2 regions of the Kitasatospora papulosa genome follow, and region 1 is predicted to be linked to the other one. Evidence: predicted binding sites of a transcription regulator. Region 1 holds the regulator's gene; the other holds the start of a gene.
What was found. Region 1 encodes HspR, which represses chaperone genes until heat shock. Its sites were predicted from a motif close to TTGAGNNNNNNNNNCTCAA; they were not measured.
Positions count from the first base shown of each region.

Region 2: lon (endopeptidase La) is a predicted target of HspR. The motif match lies at 2,871-2,889, and genes of this name have one in related genera.

Region 1 covers NZ_CP108452.1:3,802,639-3,807,591, forward strand. Annotated here, with positions in the region: gene dnaK (molecular chaperone DnaK) at 1-449, shown strand, start outside; gene grpE (nucleotide exchange factor GrpE) at 446-1,096, shown strand; gene dnaJ (molecular chaperone DnaJ) at 1,190-2,383, shown strand; gene OG362_RS16525 (heat shock protein transcriptional repressor HspR) at 2,385-2,831, shown strand; gene OG362_RS16530 (helix-turn-helix transcriptional regulator) at 2,860-3,873, opposite strand; gene OG362_RS16535 (helix-turn-helix domain-containing protein) at 4,035-4,880, opposite strand.
Region 2 covers NZ_CP108452.1:2,412,369-2,417,321, forward strand. Annotated here, with positions in the region: gene OG362_RS09945 (polysaccharide deacetylase family protein) at 1-317, shown strand, start outside; gene lon (endopeptidase La) at 413-2,848, opposite strand; gene OG362_RS09955 (spermidine synthase family protein) at 3,259-3,945, shown strand; gene OG362_RS09960 (response regulator transcription factor) at 4,179-4,916, shown strand; gene OG362_RS09965 (HAMP domain-containing sensor histidine kinase) at 4,913-4,953, shown strand, end outside.

The DNA of each region.
Region 1 (4,953 bases):
AGATGACCGTCACCGGTGGCTCCTCGCTGCCGAAGGACGAGGTCAACCGGATGCGCGAAGAGGCCGAGCAGTACGCCGACGAGGACCACCGTCGTCGTGAGGCCGCCGAGTCCCGCAACCAGGGCGAGCAGCTCGTCTACCAGACGGAGAAGTTCCTCAAGGACAACGAGGACAAGGTCCCCGGCGACGTGAAGACGGAGGTGGAGACCGCGCTCACCGAGCTGAAGGAGAAGCTCAAGGGCGAGGACACCGCCGAGATCCGCACCGCCACCGAGAAGGTCGCGGCCGTCTCCCAGAAGCTGGGCCAGGCGATGTACGCCAACACCCAGGCCGAGGGTGCGGCCCCGGGTGCCGAGGCTCCGGGCGACGCCCAGGGCAAGGCCGACGACGACGTCGTCGACGCCGAGATCGTCGACGACGAGAAGGACACGAAGGGCGGTGCGGCGTGACCGAGGAGACTCCGGGCTTCGACGAGAAGCCTGACGTCCCCTCCGGCGCGAGCTCCGACGACGCCGAGCCGAAGGCCGCCACCCCCTCCGAGGAGGAGGCGGCGGCCCCGGCCGGGGACGTACAGCAGACAGCGGCACTGACGGCTCAGCTGGACCAGGTCCGTACCGCGCTCACCGAGCGCACGGGCGACCTCCAGCGGCTGCAGGCCGAGTACCAGAACTACCGTCGCCGCGTCGAGCGCGACCGGGTGATGGTCAAGGAGGTCGCGGCAGCGAGTCTTCTGACCGAACTCCTGCCCGTGCTCGACGACGTCGGCCGGGCCCGTGAGCACGGCGAGCTCGTCGGCGGGTTCAAGTCGGTGGCCGAATCCCTGGAGACGGTCGTCGCGAAGCTGGGCCTCCAGCAGTTCGGCAAGGAGGGCGAGCCCTTCGACCCGACGATCCACGAGGCCCTGATGCACTCGTACGCGCCGGACGTCACCGAGACGACCTGCGTGGCGATCCTGCAGCCCGGGTACCGCATCGGGGAGCGCACCATCCGCCCCGCGCGTGTGGCCGTGGCCGAGCCGCAGCCGGGCGCCACGCCCGCGGCGGCGAAGGAAGAGAAGGCAGACGACGAGGAGAGCGGTGGCACCGAGGAGGTCTGACATCGCGTCCGACCACTGCGGTGAACACCGACGGGGCGTGCGGCCGGCCACGGGGCCGGCCGCACGGCCGATCGTCCGGAAGGAGGGACGTCGATGAGCACGAAGGACTTCGTCGAGAAGGACTACTACAAGGTTCTCGGCGTCCCCAAGGACGCCACCGACGCCGAGGTCAAGAAGGCGTACCGGAAGCTCGCCCGCGAGTACCACCCGGACGCCAACAAGGGTGACGCCAAGGCCGAGGAACGCTTCAAGGAGATCTCCGAGGCGAACGACGTCCTCGGCGACCCCAAGAAGCGCAAGGAGTACGACGAGGCGCGCGCCCTCTTCGGCAGCGGAGGGTTCCGGGCCGGTCCCGGCGGTGCGGGCGGCAACTTCAACTTCGACCTGGGCGACCTCTTCGGAGGCGCCCCGGGCGGTGGCCAGACCGCCGGCGCCGGTGGCTTCGGCGGTGGCGGCGGTGGCGGCCTGGGGGACGTCTTCGGCGGACTGTTCAACCGCGGCGGTGCGGGCACCCGTGTCCAGCCGCGGCGCGGTCAGGACATCGAGTCCGAGGTGACGCTCAGCTTCACCGAGGCGGTCGACGGGGCCACGGTCCCGTTGCGTATGTCCAGCCAGGCCCCCTGCAAGGCGTGTTCGGGCACCGGCGACAAGAACGGCACCCCGAGGGTCTGCCCGACGTGTGTCGGCACCGGCCAGGTGTCGCGCGGCAGCGGCGGCGGCTTCTCGCTGACCGATCCCTGCGTGGACTGCAAGGGCCGGGGCCTCATCGCCCAGGACCCCTGCGACGTCTGCAAGGGCAGCGGACGGGCGAAGTCCGCCCGCACGATGCAGGTCAGGATCCCGGCGGGGGTGTCGGACGGCCAGCGGATCAGGCTGCGCGGCAAGGGCAGCCCGGGCGAGCGCGGCGGACCGGCCGGCGACCTCTACGTCGTCGTCCACGTCGACGCCCACCCGGTGTTCGGACGCAAGGGCGACAACCTCACCGTCACCGTGCCCGTCACCTTCCCGGAGGCGGCGCTCGGCGGCGAGGTGAAGGTCCCCACGCTCGGCGGGCCCCCGGTCACCCTAAAACTCCCGGCGGGCACGCCCAACGGGCGTACGATGCGGGCCCGCGGCAAGGGCGCCGTGCGTAAGGACGGCACTCGCGGCGACCTCCTGGTCACCGTGGAGGTGTCCGTGCCCACGGACCTCGGCGCGGACGCCCAGGACGCGCTGGAGGCCTACCGGAAGGCGACCGCGGGGGAGGACCCGCGGGCGGAGCTGTTCCAGGCCGCGAAGGGAGCTTGAGATGGACGGCCGTCGACGCAATCCGTACCAGCTGACCGACGAATCACCGGTCTACGTGATCTCGATCGCGGCCCAGCTCTCGGGCCTGCACCCGCAGACACTGCGCCAGTACGACCGTCTCGGCCTGGTCTCGCCGGACCGTACGGCCGGGCGCGGTCGGCGCTACTCGGCCCGTGACATCGAACTCCTGCGCACCGTGCAGCAGTTGTCGCAGGACGAGGGCATCAACCTCGCGGGTATCAAGCGGATCATCGAGCTGGAGAACCAGGTCGCCGCGCTCCAGCAGCGCGTCGCCGAGCTCTCCGCGGCGGTGGACGGCGCGGCCGTGGCCATGCAGCAGCGTGAGGCCCAGGTGCACGCCTCCTACCGGCGTGACCTGGTGCCGTACCAGGACGTGCAGCAGACGAGCGCGCTGGTGGTCTGGCGGCCCAAGAGGCCCAAGGACTGAGTCGGCAGGAAAGGGCCCGCACCGAGTCTCACGACTCGGAGGCGGGCCCTTTCCGCGTGCCCGGGGCGGTCGCCTCGTCGACGATGCCGGACCGCACGATGAGGGCCCCGAGATGGGTACGGCTGTCGGCGCCCAGGGCCTGCATCAGCTTGGCGATGTGGGCACGGCAGGTGCGGACACTGATGCCCAGCTTCCGTGCCACCGCGTCGTCGACATGGCCCTGGCTGAGGAGCCGGGCGATGCTCTGCTGGACGGCCGTGACCTGGACGCCCGGGGCCGTCGTGGGCAGCTGCCTGGTGAGCGGGGTCGCCTGCGTCCAGAGGACCTCGTAGACCTGGACGAGGTAGCGGACGAGGGCGGGGTGGCGGATCTCCAGCGCCGCGCTGCGGTCGGCGGTGGCCGGGATGAAGGCCACCCGGCGGTCGAAGATGAGCAGCCGCTCCACGGTCAGTTCGGTGGTCCGGACATCGAGGGACTCCGCGGGAACCTGCCGCAGGTAGTCCCTGACCTGGGTGCTGTAGCGCGCCGGATGCTGGTAGATGTGACGGAGCCCGGCACCCCGGGCGATGGCGGTCCTGGCGTTGTCCAGGGCCGTTCGCAGGGTGGTGCGTGGCCGTGTGCTCCCCGGCTGCGCCGTGAGGACCTCGTCCGTGGCCTGGGCGGTGGCCTCGTGGATGGCCGTCCGTATCGCCTCGGGGCCTTCCAGCACGGTGAGGGCCAGATGGGGGTCGCCGTGGGCCAGGGCGGCCAGGGGGGCCAGGGACCGGGTCAGGTCCAGGGTGCGTTCCACACGCTCGTCTATCTCGCGCGCGAGCGGCTGCAGCAGGCGGGCCAGGGCCGCCGAGGGCGGGACGGGGCGGAGCCATTCCGCGTCCCAGGGATCGGCCTGCACCAGCGCCCGGTCGGGCAGGCAGGGTGCGGCGTCGACATCCGAGCGGGCGATCCGCCCCTGTCGCAGAGCCCGTTCGTACAGTGCGAGTCCGGGGGCGCAGAGTTCTCCGGGGCCGTGGTTGTGCGGCGGTTGCACCGGTTCTGTTCCCATCTGGGAGCCCCCCGCTTCGTACGCTGCAACAAGTTGCCGGTGGCGCAAGCCTAGTGTCCGGGTGGAGTGTGGACGTGTTGCGGTCGTGGGGCCCCGCCCGGGTGCCCGGCCCGCCGCTCGTCGTAGAGCGGCGGCGCCTCGCTCCGGCGAGGCATCGTCCGTCAGTTCTTCTGGTCCAGGATTCCCGACTGTGAGATGAGGTAGCCGAGCTGAGCCCGACTGCCGCTGCCGAGCGCCGCGTTGAGCTTGGCTATGTGCGCCCGGCAGGTGCGGACGTTCATGCCGAGCCGACGGGCTATCGAATCGTCGACGTGCCCCTCGACCAGCAGTTGGGCGATGGAACGCTGGACCCCGCTGATCCCGGCGGGGGTCGGGGTGTACGAGACGTCCTCCAGCAGCGGGGTGGCGCGTTGCCAGAGCTGCTCGAAGACGTTGATCAGGTAGGAGACGAGACCCGGGTGCCGGAGCTCCAGCGCGACCGTCAGGTCGTCCTGCGCGGGGATGAAGGCGACGGCGCGGTCGAAGATGAGCATGCGCTGCACGAGTTCCTCCAGCGTACGGATCTCGACGCCCTCCGCCAGCCGCTCCGCGTACGCGAACGTCCCGTGGTGATGGCGGACCGTGTGCTGGTAGAGGGTGCGGATGCTGACCCCGCGGTCCACCACGGCGGTGCCGCGCTCCAGGCCCTTGCTGAGGATGTCCTCGCTGCGCACCCCTCCGGGCTGCACGGTGAGCACCTCGCTACGGCATTCGGCCGTAGCCACGTCGATCGCCGCGTTGATGCGGGTGCCGCCTTCGAGCACGGTGATTGCGTGCGTCGTGGGCGGATCCTGCGCGCTGATGTCCATGAAAGGTTCGAAGGACTCGGTGAGCTCCAGGGAATGGCGCCGGCGCTCCTGGATCTCCCTCTCGATGGGGTGCAGCCGCTGGGCGAGGGCCGCCGACGGAGGTACGGGGCGTAGCCAGTCGGGGTCGTCGGGGTCCGGGTGGAGCAGGGCGAAGTCCATCAGGCACGGAGCGGGCTCCACCTCCGAACGCGGTATGCGGCCGGAGCGCAGCGCGCTCGCGTAGAGACGCTGC
Region 2 (4,953 bases), 1.4 Mb from region 1:
CCCGGCTGATGCGTCCCCCGCAGGGCCGCACGGACGCCACCGTCTCGGAGGTCTGCGAGGAGCTCGGGCTCTCCCAGGTCCTGTGGAGCGCGACCGCCAAGGACTACTCCACGAACGACTCCGCGCTGATCAGGAAGCGGATACTCGACCAGGCCGGCAAGGACGGGATCATCCTGCTGCACGACATCTACGAGGGCACGGTCCCCGCGGTGCCGGGCATCATCGACACGCTGAAGGAGCGGGGGTACACCTTCGTGACCGTCCCCCAGCTGATGGCCCCGGCGGAGCCGCGGCCCGGCACGGTGTACCGCCCCTGACCGGCTCCGCACGCGGAACGGTCCGCCCTCCCGGGGGAGGACGGACCGTCCGTACCGGCCGTCGGCGTGATGCCACGCCCGTCACAGCATGGCGCCTACGCGGCGGCCGGGAGCCTGTCCTGCGCCCTGGCCGAGGCCGGGGCGAGGGCGATCTCCAGCACCTGGCGGACGTCGGTCACCGGGTGGACGTCCAGGGTGTCGAGGACCTCCGCCGGCACGTCGTCCAGGTCGGCCTCGTTGCGCTGGGGGATCACCACGGTGGTGATGCCCGCGCGGTGGGCGGCCAGCAGCTTCTGCTTCAGACCGCCGATCGGCAGCACCCGTCCCGTCAGCGACACCTCACCGGTCATCGCCACGTCCGTGCGGACCAGCCGTCCGGAGAGCAGCGAGGCCAGCGCGGTGGTCAGGGTGATGCCGGCGCTCGGGCCGTCCTTCGGGACCGCGCCCGCCGGGAAGTGGATGTGCACGCCCCGGTCCTTCAGGTCGGCGACCGGAAGTTCCAGCTCCGCCCCGTGCGAGCGCAGGAAGCTCAGGGCGATCTGCGCGGACTCCTTCATGACGTCGCCGAGCTGGCCGGTCAGGGTCAGTCCGGACGCCCCGGTCTCCGGGTCGGCGAGCGAGGCCTCGACGAACAGCACGTCACCGCCCGCGCCCGTCACCGCGAGCCCGGTGGCCACGCCCGGCACCGCGGTGCGGCGCCCGGCCGGGTCCTGGGCGGACTCGGGAACGTGGTGCGGCCGTCCGATCAGTCCCCGCAGATCCTGCTCGGACACCGTGAACGGGAGCTCCCGCTCACCCAGTTCGTGCTGGGCCGCGACCTTGCGCAGCAGCCGGGCGACGGACCGCTCCAGGTTCCGCACCCCGGCCTCCCGGGTGTACTCGCCCGCCAGCTTGCGCAGTGCGGACTCGTCGAGACCGACCTCGTCCTCCTGCAGACCGGCACGCTCCAGCTGGCGCGGGAGCAGGTGGTCACGGGCGATGACGACCTTCTCGTCCTCGGTGTAGCCGTCGAGCGTGACCAGCTCCATGCGGTCGAGCAGGGCCTCGGGGATGGCGTCGAGAACGTTCGCCGTGGCGAGGAACACGACGTCGCTGAGGTCGAGTTCGACCTCCAGGTAGTGGTCGCGGAAGGTGTGGTTCTGCGCCGGGTCGAGCACCTCGAGCAGGGCGGCCGCCGGATCGCCCCGGAAGTCGGATCCGACCTTGTCGATCTCGTCGAGCAGGACGACGGGGTTCATCGATCCGGCTTCCTTGACCGCCCGGACGATGCGCCCGGGAAGCGCGCCGACGTACGTACGCCGGTGACCCCGGATCTCCGCCTCGTCCCGCACACCGCCGAGCGCGACGCGGACGAACTTGCGCCCCATGGCGTGCGCCACGGACTCGCCGAGGGAGGTCTTGCCCACGCCGGGCGGGCCGACCAAGGCCAGCACGGCGCCGCCGCGGCGTCCGCCGACCACACCGAGCCCGCGGTCGGTACGCCGCTTGCGCACCGCGAGGTACTCGGTGATGCGCTCCTTCACGTCGCCGAGGCCCGCGTGTTCGGCGTCGAGGATCTCCCGTGCGCCGCGGATGTCGTAGGCGTCCTCGGTGCGTTCGTTCCAGGGGAGCTCGAGGACGGTGTCCAGCCAGGTGCGGATCCAGGACCCCTCGGGGCTCTGGTCGGAGGCGCGCTCCAGCTTCTCGACCTCCTTGAGGGCGGCCTCACGGACGTGTCCGGGGAGGTCGGCGGCCTCGACGCGGGCCCGGTAGTCGTCGGACTCGTCGCCGGAGCCGGACTCGCCGTTGAGCTCGGAGAGCTCCTTGCGCACGGCGTCGAGCTGTCGCCGCAGCAGGAATTCACGCTGCTGCTTGTCGACGCCCTCCTGGACGTCCTTGGCGATGGACTCGGCGACGTCCTGCTCGGCGAGGTGTTCGCCGAGCCACTGGATGGCCAGCTTCAGCCGGGCCACCGCGTCGGCGGTCTCCAGCAGCTGGACCTTCTGCGCGGTGGTGAGGAAGGGCGAGTAACCGGAGTTGTCGGCGAGGGCGGAGATGTCGTCGATCTGCTGGACCCGGTCCACGACCTGCCAGGCACCGCGCTTCTTCAGCCAGCTGGTCGCGAGGGCCTTGTACTCCTTGGCCAGCTCGGCGGCGGAGCCGGGCAGGGGGTCGGGCACGGGCACGTCGATCCGGGTGCCCTCCACCCACAGGGCGTTGCCGGGGCCGCTGGTCCCGGCGCCGATGCGCACCCGGTCACGGGCGCGGATGAGGGCGCCCGGGTCCCCGTCGGAGAGCCGCCCGACCTGTTCCACGGTGCCCAGGACGCCGGTCCCGGTGTAGTTCCCGTCGATGCGCGGCACGAGCAGCACCTCGGGCTTGCCGCCCCCCGGCCGCGCGACGGCCTGCGCGGCCTCCACAGCGGCGCGCACCTCCGCGTCCGACAGATCGAGCGGTACCACCATTCCGGGCAGTACGACCTCGTCGTCCAGCGGCAGCACGGGCAGGTCGATCGGCGTGGACGTCCTGGAGGCGTCGGATCCTTCAGTCATGATCTCCCCTTAGGCAGGCAAGTTGAGCTATGTGGACTCAATGCTTGTGAGCCCGGCAATGTTCCCCGCTTCGCGTTCGCTCTGAGCGATCAGCAGGTCGCCGGCGCCCCCGTCTGCGGGAATCGGCCCAGCGGCACCCGCGGGGACGCCCGCTCCGCACCGCCGCGCGGGCGGCATCAGAGCCCCGGCCACACCCGCCTCCACGGCAGCGCACGAAAAGGCCCGGCCATTCCCGGACCGGTCCGGGAGGACGCACCGGGGCGGCACCGGCACCACGGCCCCCGCGCGGGGCCCCAGGAGTGGGAGTGGGCAAAACGACTGGCCCGGGAGCCCCGGGCAGGGAAACATGGAACGGCCCGAGGGGAACCCGGGAGCCCGCCACCGCCTGCCGCAGACCGGAGAACGCGCCCATGCCGTCCGCCACAGACGCCCACCGCCCCGTCGTCCTCGACCGGCGCGAGGGGCCGTTCGGCGAAGTCGTCCTGCGCGAGCGGGGCAGCGACTTCGAGATCATCGCCAACGGCTGCTTCCTGATGGACACCTCCGACGGGCGGTCCGAGCGGCTGCTGATCGACGCGGCGCTCGCGGCCCTGCCCGCCGACAGGCCGGAGCCGTCGGTGCTCATCGGCGGACTCGGCGTCGGGTTCTCGCTGGTCCGGGCCGCCGAGGAACCGCGCTGGGGCCGGATCGCGGTCGTCGAGCGCGAACAGGCCATCGTGGACTGGCACCTCGACGGCCCGCTCGGACGGATCTCCGGCGCGGCGCTCGCGGACCCCCGGACCGAGGTACTCCGCACGGACCTCGTCGACCACCTCCGGACGACCACGGAGCGTTACGACGCCCTGTGTCTGGACATCGACAACGGCCCCGACTGGACCGTCACCGAGGGCAACGGAAGCCTCTACTCGGCGGCCGGTGTCGAGGCCTGCCGGACGCGCCTGACGCCCGGCGGAGTGCTCGCCGTATGGTCCGCACAGCCGTCCGCCGAGTTCGAGTCAACCTTGCGGAATGCCGGATTCCGCGCAGTAACGACCGAAGAAGTAGCCGTTGCCCGAGGTGTGCCGGACGTGGTCCATCTCGCACTCAGGGGGGAGTGAACCCCCCACCCGGTATGCACGCCCCGGTCCCCCCATGGACCGGACACCGCGACTCGGCCGATCCGGACCCTTTCCCCGGGTAACACCTTCACGACGGACAACACCCTGCGTAGCCGGGAGGCCTCCTCTGCCTTTACGCTGCTGACCGTCACAAGGGATCACCGACGACATCCACAAGCGATAACCGTGCCTCCGGAGGAATGGCCTCCGCGAGAACGGGCAGGGGCGGGGCGATGGAACAGACACACACCACCCACAACGGCGTCGCGGCCACCCCGGGGGCTCAGCGCCGGGTGCTGGTGGTAGAGGACGACGCCACGATCGTCGACGCCATCTCCGCCCGGTTGCGGGCCGAGGGCTTCCTGGTGCAGACGGCACTCGACGGCCCGGCGGCCGTGGACGCGGCCGAGGCCTGGCAGCCCGACCTGATGGTGCTCGACATCATGCTTCCCGGCTTCGACGGCCTGGAGGTCTGCCGGCGTGTGCAGGCCCAGCGCCCGGTCCCGGTCCTGATGCTCACCGCACGCGACGACGAGACCGACATGCTCGTGGGACTCGGTGTCGGCGCCGACGACTACATGACCAAGCCGTTCTCCATGCGGGAACTGGCGGCGCGGGTCCACGTCCTGCTGCGCCGGGTGGAACGGGCCGCGCTGGCCGCGGTGACCCCGCGCAGCGGGATCCTGCGCCTCGGCGAGCTGGAGATCGACCACGCGCAGCGCCGTGTCAGGGTGCGCGCCGACGACGTCCACCTCACCCCGACCGAGTTCGACCTGCTGGTCTGCCTGGCCAACACCCCGCGAGCGGTGCTGTCCCGGGAACAGCTGCTGGCCGAGGTCTGGGACTGGGCGGACGCCTCCGGGACCCGCACGGTCGACAGCCACATCAAGGCTCTGCGCCGGAAGATCGGTGCCGAGCGGATCCGTACCGTGCACGGCGTCGGCTACGCCCTGGAGACCCCCGCGCCATGACGCGGCCCGGCTCCGGACTGCGGCCCTTCTCGATCAA